Regions from separate parts of the Nesterenkonia sp. DZ6 genome, predicted to be linked through region 3. Evidence: predicted binding sites of a transcription regulator. Region 3 holds the regulator's gene; each other region holds the start of a gene.
What was found. Region 3 encodes HspR, which represses chaperone genes until heat shock. Its sites were predicted from a motif close to AAGTTGAGTCNNNNNGACTCAACTT; they were not measured.

Region 1 (3,271 bases), 350 kb from region 3:
CGCGATGAAGCCATCACCGAGGTCCACCATCCGGGACTTCCGGGTATGCATGTCGGGCACGATCTCCAACGAGGTCAGCCCATGATGTCCCACCTCGCGTCCGATCAGCACCTCGGGGATGATCCCGTGGACCTCGCCGCCGGCCTCCAGGGCCGCATCGGCGATCTGCCCCATCAGGCCGACCTTCCCGCCGCCGTAGACCACGCCGATGCCGGCCCCGGCCAGCGCGGTGCCGAGCCGGCGGACCTCTTCGGTGTAGTCGAGATCAGCTCCGGAGGCGGAACCGGTGAAGACCGTGAGAGCATTGAACCGCGGGGCAGGGGCAGTCGCTGGGGTGTCGAGAGATACAGGCGTCACGGATCTATGATTCCACAGCGATTTCACAGCGACCAGGAACCCCTGTTAGACTTTCGTAGTCGCAATCCTCCATAGCTCAACGGCAGAGCACTCGACTGTTAATCGAGCGGTTGTTGGTTCGAATCCAACTGGGGGAGCAGATTCGCCCTCGCCCTCACGGGCGGGGGCGTTTTTCATGTCATAGTGTGCTTCGTGCGACGCTGTCCGTGACGGGGCCGCTTCGATGATGCAAGGCTGTCCCGCCGCCCTGACCTGGTGAACCTGATTCGGAGACTTGATGAGCGCCCCTGAGACGAAGACCCACGACATCGCCCGGCTGATCATCTCCTGCCCGGACCAGCCAGGGATCGTGGCGGCGGTCTCGGAGCTGATCGCCGAGGTCGGCGGCAACATCATCAGCCTGGACCAGTACTCCACCGGCGTGGAGGACGGCCGATTCTTCCAACGCACCGTGTTCCACCTGCCCGGACTCGCCGCGGCGAAGCCCGCGGTGGAGCAGGCCATCCAGACGAAGCTTGCTGATCGCTTCTCCATGGACTATTCGCTGGCAGCGGCAGATCAGCCCAAGCGGGTGGCGATCTTCGCGTCCAAGACCGACCACTGCCTGCTGGATCTGCTCTGGCGGCACCGCCGCGGTGAGATCCCGATGGACATCGTCATGGTCATCTCCAACCACGCCGACCTCGCCGAAGATGTGCGGCCCTTCGGGATCCCGTATTTCCACGTGCCGGTGATCAACGGGGACAAGGCTGCGGCCGAGGCCCGGCACCTGGAGCTGCTGAAGGGCAACGTCGACATGATCGTGCTCGCCCGGTACATGCAGATCATCTCCGAGGACTTCCTCGAACATGTCGGGGCTCCGGTGATCAACATCCACCACAGCTTCCTGCCCGCCTTCATCGGCGCCGGCCCGTACCAGAAGGCCGCTGACCGCGGAGTGAAGCTCATCGGCGCCACTGCCCATTACGTGACCAAGGACCTCGACGAGGGTCCGATCATCGAGCAGGACGTCATCCGGGTCTCGCACAGCGACGACGTGGCCCAGCTCACCCGCTTCGGCGCCGACGTCGAACGCGCCGTGCTCTCCCGCGCGGTGAAGTGGCACTGCGAAGACCGGGTCATCCGCAACGGCAGCACCACGATCGTCTTCTAGCTCTTCTCCTCCGTCGAGGGGCGGATTCTCCGGGTGCCTGACGGGCCGGGAAGCCCAGACTGGCCGGAGGATCCGCCTCTCAGCGAGAAGAGGGAGGGATCAGGATTCGAGGTTCTTCTCGCGCTCGGTGGAGGTGACCTGGATCTTGCGCGGCTCCTCGGTGGCGTAGACCCCGGTCACGCGGACCGTGAGCACGCCTGACTCGTAGGTCGCAGAGATCGCGTCACTGGAGACCTCGCCCGGCAGGGTGATGGTGCGGGAGAAGGACCCGTAGCGCACCTCGCGCAGACCCTCGGCCTCGGTCTCGCTGCGACGCTCCCCGGACACGGTCAGCGTGCGTCCGGTCAGTTCGACCGCGACGTCCTTGTCCGGGTCGATGCCGGGGAGGTCGGCGCGCAGGACCAGGTCCTCACCCTCGCGATGGGCATCCACGGCGGGCACGAAGCCGGCCTGGCGCTGGGCCGCATCCATCGAGGGAGTCCGCATGCTGCGGAAGACATCGTCGATCAGGGCGAAGGGGTCCAGACGGGTCAGAGAGTTGTTCATAACGGCAATCAGCTCCTTATGCTCATCGCTCTATAGGACTGGGTCAGTGCCTTGCGGCGTCGGTTCCTGTGGAACCCACACCCAGTATATTCCCAAGTTGAGCATGATGCACTCAACTTTTTCGACGGATTGGACAACGATTCGAGCACGGGCTTCTGTCGCAATACAGGCCCCCGCAGCTGAGGCTCACCTCCGCCGGGCCACCCGGTTCGATTAGAGTGCCGGGGTGTCCAAGTCAAAGAAAACGCGCATCCAGCACGTCCTGGCCGTCGAGGCCAAGAAGCAGCTCAGTCCGCACATGATCCGGCTGGTCCTGGGCGGACCCGGGTTCGAGGCGATCGAGTTCAAGTCCGTGGGGGAGTCGCCTGCCACGGACCAGTACATCAAGCTGCTCTTCCTTCCGCAGAGCGCCGCGGAGGCCGCGCAGCTGCCCGAGGGTCTGGACCTCAGCCGCCCCTACGACATGGACGCGCTGCGCGAACAGCTGCGCACCGAACAGATGCCGGCGACCCGGACCTACACCATCCGCCACGTCGACCATGAGAACTCGCAGATCTGGGTGGATTTCGTGGTCCACGGCGAGGAGGGCCGCGCCGGAGTCTGGGCGAAGAACGCGCAGATCGGGGAGCAGATCAGCTTCTTCGGGCCCGGGAGCGGCTACGCTCCGCGCGGGGAGGCTGAATGGCACCTGCTGGCCGGTGACGAGGCCGCGCTGCCCGCGATCGCCTCGGCGCTTGAATCGATGGCTGAGGACGCGCGCGGGGTCGCCGTCGTCGAGGTCCGTGACGCGGCCGAGCGCCAGCCGCTGGATGTCCCCGCAGGGATGGACCTGGTCTGGCTGCACCGCGAGGCCGACTTCAGCCCGGAGACCACGATGCTCGCGGAGTACCTGGAGGAGCTGGCCATCCCGGAAGGTGATGTGCAGGTCTTCGTGCACGGCGAACGGGCCCAGATGAAGCGGATCCGCCGCATGCTGGTGGATCAGAAGGGGCTGGAGCGCAAGGCGATGTCACTTTCCGCATACTGGGCGAACGGCCGGATCGAGGACCAGTTCCAGGCCGAGAAGCGCACCCCGGTGGGGCGGATCGAGGACTGAGCGGGTTCCGCAGAGCGGAGCAGCGAGCCAGGGAGGCCAGGAACGACGACTCCGCCCATCCCGCGTCGACTCAGCCCGCCACCCCTGAGCTGGTGCCGACCACCAGGGCGAAGACCAGG
Region 2 (3,271 bases), on a different contig from region 3:
GGGGCGCACCGACCAGCCGGGCCACGGAGTGCTTCTCCGAGTATTCGGACATGTCGATGCGGATCATGGAGCGCTCGTCATCGAAGAGGAACTCCGCGAGCGCCTTGGCCAGCTCGGTCTTGCCCACGCCGGTGGGGCCCAGAAAGAGGAAGGAGCCGGTGGGTCGGTCGGGGTCGGAGACGCCGGTGCGCGCGCGGCGAACGGCGTCGGAGACCGCCCCGACAGCCTTGGTCTGCCCGATCAGCCGCGAGCCGATGAGCTCCTCCATCTGGAGCAGCTTCGCGGTCTCGCCCTGCAGCAGCCGCCCGGCAGGGATGCCGGTCCAGGCCGAGATGACCCCGGCGATCCCGTCGGCGTCGACCTCGTCGGCGACCATCTTCTTCTCCGGGGCCGGGGTGGAGGCGTCCTCCTCCTCAGCGGCGGCCAGGTCCTTCTCGACCTGCGGGATCTCGCCGTAGAGCAGCCGGGAGGCCTCGGCGAGGTCGCCGTCGCGCTGGGCGCGTTCGGCGGCGGACTTCAGCTCGTCCAGGGTCACGCGCAGCTCACCGGCGCGGTTGAGCTCGCCCTTCTCGGCCTCCCAGCGCGCGGTGAGCTCGGCGAGCTCCTCCTTGCGGTCGGCCAGGTCCTCGCGCAGGGTGATCAGTCGCTCGGCGGAGCCGGCGTCGGTCTCGTTCTGCAGCGCGAGCTCCTCCATGGTGAGCCGGTCCACCACTCGACGCAGCTCGTCGATCTCCACCGGGGCGGAGTCGATCTCCATGCGCAGCCGGGAGGCGGCCTCATCGATGAGGTCGATGGCCTTGTCCGGCAGCTGACGGCCGCTGATGTAGCGGTCGGAGAGGGTGACGGCGGCGACCAGGGCGTTGTCGGCGATGCCCACCTTGTGGTGCGCCTCGTAGCGCTCCTTGATCCCGCGCAGGATCGCGATCGCGTCGGGCACCGAGGGCTCTCCCACGTAGACCTGCTGGAAGCGGCGCTCCAGGGCGGCGTCGGCCTCGATGTTCTCGCGGTACTCATCCAGCGTGGTCGCACCGATCAGGCGCAGCTCCCCACGGGCGAGCATCGGCTTGAGCATGTTGGAAGCGTCCATGGAGCCCTGCGAGGCGCCGGCTCCGACCACGGTATGGATCTCGTCGATGAAGGTGACGATCCTGCCTTCCGCGGCCTTGATCTCCTCGAGCACGGCTTTCAGCCGCTCCTCGAACTCCCCGCGGTACTTCGCACCGGCGATCATCGCGCCCAGGTCCAGCGAGATCAGCGTCTTCTCACGCAGCGACTCCGGCACGTCACCGGCGACCATGCGCTGGGCCAGGCCTTCGACGACGGCGGTCTTGCCGACGCCGGGCTCGCCGATCAGGACCGGGTTGTTCTTGGTCCGGCGCGAGAGCACCTGGACCACCCGGCGGATCTCCGAGTCACGCCCGATCACGGGGTCCAGCTTGCCCGAGCGCGCGATCTCGGTCATGTCCGTGCCGTACTTCTCCAAGGCCTGGAAGGTGTTCTCCGGGTCAGGAGTGGTGACCTTGCGGTCTCCACGCAGCCCTGGCAGCTCGGCCTTGAGCGCCTGCAGGGTCGCGCCGGCATCCGCGAGGGCCCGGCCCACCGCGCCGCCGTCGGTGGCCGCGCCGATCAGCAGGTGTTCCGTGGAGACGAAGTCATCGCCGAAGTCCTCGGCCTGCGCCTGGGCAGCCTTGATGACGTTGAGCCCGGCGGGCGAGAACTGCGGAGCGGCGACGGAGTCCCCGCGAGTGGCGGGCAACGCCTTGATGATGGCGGAGGCGCGGGTGCTCACGGCGTCGGGATCGACTCCGGCTGCCTTGAGCAGCGCGACGGCCATGGATTCGCGCTGATCCACCAGTGCCTTGAGGATGTGGGCCGGCTCCACCTGCGGGTTGCTCGCGGTGTTCGCGTTCATTGCGGCCGCGGAGACGACCTCCTGCGATTTGGTCGTGAGTTTGACGTCCATGTCTGCCCCTCCCAGTGCGTGGTGACGCCGGTTGCACGACGGCGCCGAATAAACTTGAGTCAATAGTACTCAACTTTGAGTTGGGCGGAAGTATTCCATCGCCGGCAGGCGGTCCCGCGATCACTTACCACCGAAACAAAAAGACTAGGGTCAGCGAGTTTAGCTATCGGCTTTGACGCCGTCAGCCCGCAGTTCAGAAGCACCGGCCAAGTCTCCCCAGCCACTACACACGGCCTAGGGCGTCGATATCTTCCAAGAAGTCCTGCTGCACTTCGGCGCTGACGGTGGTGCGGGTTTCAGAGATTGCGTCGAGGTAGTCCTGTGTAGAGGGTCCCTTCCGCAGCGCCTCCCGGGCCGAAGCCGTACCGACTGAAGCCAGCCGGCCGTCGTCGTACACTGCTTTTTCCAGTGCCTGCTGGGAGGCACTGCGTGCCGCGTATTCGATATCCGCAGGGGAGAATCCTTCGGTGCGTGCCACGAGCAGTTCCACGTTCACGGCGTCCACTACGGGTGACGGGACAAAGCGCTGCCACATGGCTTCGCGGGCCTGCCGGTCCGGCAGTCCGATGGGGATGACGTAGTCGAAACGGCCGTGGCGAAGGAAGGCGGTGTCCAGCGCGCGAATGAAGTTGGTAGCGCAGACCAGTAGGCGCCCGGGCTGTTCGCGGAAGGCCGGGATGATCTTGAGGAGCTCGTTGGTGACTCCCTGCAGCGGCGAGGGCGGTTCGCCGGAGCGCTGGGAGGCGATTTCTTCCACCTCGTCGATGAACACCACGGCGTGCTCCAGGTCGGCGATCTCGAGGAACGTTTCGCGCAACGCTCCCGCCAGGCCCTGCGGGTCGGCGGCGAGGCGGGAGGGAAACACTTCGACGAAGGGCCACTCGAGGCGGGAGGCGATGGCTTTGGCGAAAGTGGTCTTCCCGGTGCCGGGCGGGCCGAAGAGAACCACGGCGCGCGGCGGCACCACGCCGAATTCGTCCGCGAGGTCCGCTTCGGCAAGAGGCAGGACGAGCCGGCGCTCGAGCAGTTCCTTCTCCTTGCGCATTCCCGCGACGTTATCCCATAGGTCCCGGGCGAGGACGCGTCCGCCGAGCTGGCCGAGTGCGCCGAGTTCCTGGCGTTGGACGGGTATGGTCCGTTCGAAGTATCGCAGGTTCTGCTTCAGGGCGAAGCCGCGGCCCAGGAAGGCCTCCACGCGGGTTTCGGATTCCGGGATCAGCGCCGAGAGCTTGTTCAGCCCGTGCGGTGCCATCCGGTTTTCGACAGCGGCCAACAGCGCGGTGCCGACTCCCAGGTCGGAGTATTCGG
Region 3 (3,271 bases):
AGGCTGACCTGCAGCGGCTTCAGGCCGAGTACATCAACTACCGCCGACGGGTGGAGCGCGACCGGGCGACCGAGCGCGACCGGACCAAGGGTCAGCTCATCACCGAGCTGATGCCGGTCCTGGACGACATCTCTTCGGCCCGCCAGGCCGGAGATCTCCAGGACGGCCCCTTCGCGCACATCGCCACCCGGCTGGAGTCGGTGCTGCAGAGCCAGGGTCTGGAGGTGTTGGGAGAGATCGGTGAAGCATTCGATCCCAACCAGCACGAGGCCATCATGGCTCAGCCCCATGAAGAGATCCCCGCCGACCACGTGGCCATCGTGCTGCGCGCCGGCTATCGCCACGGGAACCGCCTGCTCCGGGCGGCCCAGGTGATGGTCTCTTCCGGGCCCGAGCAGAGCTGAATCTCTAAGCAGCAGAAAGGAGGGAGGCGCCATGGCCTCACAGGACTGGATCGATAAAGATTTCTACGCAATCCTCGGCGTCTCCCGCGATGCCTCCGAGGAGGACGTCAAGAAGGCGTACCGAAAGCTCGCCCGGAAGCATCATCCCGACAAGAACCCCGGTGATGATGCTGCCGAGCAGAAGTTCAAGGACGTCGCTGAGGCTCACTCCGTGCTGGCTGACAAAGAGCAGCGCGAACAGTACGACGCCGTCCGCGCCATGGGCTCGGGCGCCCGGTTCTCGGGCGGCCCGGGCCCCGGTGGGGGAGGCGGCTTCGAAGATCTCTTCGGCAACCTCTTCAACGGAGGCGCCGGCGGTGCGCGCGGCGGCTCCGGCCGCGGCGGCGCCAGCGGCCCCGACCTCTCGGACCTCTTCGGGGGACCCGGCGGGTTCGGCGGCTCCGGCCGCTTCGGCGGAGGCGGAGCCCCTGCGAAGGGCGCCGACCGCACCGCGCGGACCACCATCTCCTTCGGTGGGGCCATCCGTGGCACCACCGTGGGTCTGCGCGAGCCCGATGGCGGCGTCATCGACGTCCGGATCCCCGCGGGGATCCGGACCGGCCAGAAGGTACGCGTGAAGGGCAAGGGTCAGCGCGGCTCCGGCGGCGCCGGTGACCTCCTGGTCGAGGTCGCCGTCTCCGGCCACAGGTTCTTCGAGCGCGAGGGCGACGACATCCGCATCCACCTGCCTGTGGCCTTCGACGAGGCGGCGCTGGGCACCGCGGTGCAGGTTCCGACGGTCCACGGCGAGAAGGTCAACATCAAGATTCCTGCCGGAGTGACCTCCGGGCGCGTGCTCCGGCTCAAGGGCCACGGCGTGCGCCGGAAGGAGAAGGGCCGCGAGGTCGCCGGCGACATGCTGGTCACGGTTCAGGTGGAGGTTCCCAAGGACCTCTCCGCCGAGGCGGTCGAGGCCGTGAAGGCCTATGCGGAAGCCACCAAGGGGCTCGATCCCCGGAAAGGCCTCGAGGCGAAGGCGGTGCTGTGATGGTGGACCCCCGGATGCGTGACCCCCGGATTCTGGACTCGCGGATGCTCGAGCCCGAACACCGGCACGCGCCGATGTTCGTCATCTCCGTGGCCGCCGAGCTCGCCGACATGCACCCGCAGACGCTGCGCCAGTATGACCGGATCGGTCTGGTCACCCCGCGGCGCCAGGGCGGGCGACATCGCAGATACTCTCCCTACAACATCGAGCAGCTCCGCCAGATCCAGCAGTTCTCCCAGGATGGGGTCTCGCTGGAGGGCATCCGCAGGATCCTCGATCTGCAGAACCGGGTGGAGGTGCTCGAAGAGACGGTGGACGCGCTGCGCCACGAGCTGCGCGAATCGCAGCGGCACTCCACCAAGCCGCGATTCTTCGCCGTGGGTCCGCACGGCGACGTCGTCACCGTCGCCCGTGGACGCCGCGCCAGGGCCAACACCCAGGCGCTGGTCCTCTGGGAGCCCGGCCCTCGTCGTCGCTGACCTGGAGACCCTTTGTGCACACCCCGCGAGTCCTGCCCGAGACGCGCCCACGGTGCCGCAATAATCAGGTCATGTCTGTCTCCTCTCGCTCCCGGCTGATCATTCCGAGCGCGGTGGGGGTCGCGGCTGTGATGGTGCTCACCAGCTGCAGCGTCGACCCGTCCGAGACCGTGGAAGAGGCCGCCGATGCGCTGGCCTCCGCGATCTCCAGCGGTGACTTCTCCGCGCTGAGCTTTGAATCCGGAGACCCCGAGACCATGACGGCGGCCGTGGAGAATCTCCACGCGCCCTTCGAGGAGCTCACCCCTGAGGTGAGCGCCGGCGAGGTCGTGCTCGATGAGCCGCCGGAGGATTCACCCCGCCCGGTCACCGCCACAGTCCCGCTTCAGCACAGCTGGGAACTGGAGGAGCTCGGCATCGAGGGCGAGGCCTGGACCTATGAGACCACCGCCGAACTGGTCTACGACCAGGAGACCGAGGTCTGGGCAGTGGAAGCCACGCCAGAGATCATCATGCCCGACTATGCCGGCACCGAGTCGATCAGCCTGGCCACCACCCCCGCCGACCGTGGCCGGATCATGGACGACGACGGACGGGCCATGGTCTACAACCGCGACGTCGTCCGGCTGGGCATCGACAAGGCCCAGCTCGCCCAGGACGGCGAGCCCGCCGATCAAGATACGCTGCGCTCCTCCGCCGAGGCGCTCGCCGAGCTGGTCGAGATCCCGGTGGACCCCTACGTCGAGAGCGTGCTCGGCGGCGGAGACCTGGCCTTCGTGGAGGCCATCACGCTGCGCCGATCCGAAGACGACGTGACCGCCACCGACGTCGAAGCGATCCCCGGCGCCTCAGGCATCTATGACCAGATGTCCTTGGCGGACTCCCGGGACTTCGCCCCGCTGCTGCTGGGCCGGGTGGGACCGGTGACCGCCGAGTCCCTGGAGGCAGACCCGAGCCTGAGCGTCGGCGACACCATCGGCACCTCCGGCATCCAGGCCTCCTACGAGCAGACCCTGCGCGGAGCTCCGGGGATGGCGATCCAGAAGGACGGCGAGCCCCTGTACTCGGTGGCCCCCGCCGACGGCGGAGACGTGGAGACCACGATGGTGCCGCGGCTGCAGAACCTCGCCCAGGAGATCGTCGAAGATCAGGACGCCTCTGGGGCGATCGTCGCCATCCGACCCTCCGACGGCGGCGTCCTGGCCGCCGCCAGCCACGACCCGGACGGCGGCCAGGTGGAGATCGCCACCCAATCCACCTACGCGCCCGGCTCCACCTTCAAGGTGGTCTCCTCGCTCGCCATGCTGCGCGACGGACTCACCCCCGACACCGATGTGAGCTGCTCGAACCAGACCACCGTG

Region 1: a site for HspR is predicted at 2,151-2,175, ahead of LTH93_RS03555 (Hsp20/alpha crystallin family protein). Genes of this name have one in related genera too.
Region 2: a site for HspR is predicted at 2,015-2,039, ahead of clpB (ATP-dependent chaperone ClpB). Genes of this name have one in related genera too.

The regions. Positions count from the first base shown of each region.
Region 1 covers NZ_JAJOYW010000001.1:784,272-787,542, reverse strand. The annotation lists gene LTH93_RS03570 (TIGR00730 family Rossman fold protein) at 1-357, opposite strand, end outside; tRNA gene LTH93_RS03565 (tRNA-Asn) at 423-494, shown strand; gene purU (formyltetrahydrofolate deformylase) at 635-1,510, shown strand; gene LTH93_RS03555 (Hsp20/alpha crystallin family protein) at 1,610-2,056, opposite strand; gene LTH93_RS03550 (siderophore-interacting protein) at 2,283-3,152, shown strand; gene LTH93_RS03545 (TM2 domain-containing protein) at 3,223-3,271, opposite strand, start outside.
Region 2 covers NZ_JAJOYW010000003.1:13,447-16,717, forward strand. The annotation lists gene clpB (ATP-dependent chaperone ClpB) at 1-1,963, opposite strand, end outside; gene LTH93_RS08560 (ATP-binding protein) at 2,187-3,271, opposite strand, start outside.
Region 3 covers NZ_JAJOYW010000001.1:1,130,130-1,133,400, reverse strand. The annotation lists gene LTH93_RS05090 (nucleotide exchange factor GrpE) at 1-404, shown strand, start outside; gene LTH93_RS05085 (DnaJ C-terminal domain-containing protein) at 436-1,431, shown strand; gene LTH93_RS05080 (heat shock protein transcriptional repressor HspR) at 1,476-1,910, shown strand; gene LTH93_RS05075 (penicillin-binding transpeptidase domain-containing protein) at 1,982-3,271, shown strand, end outside.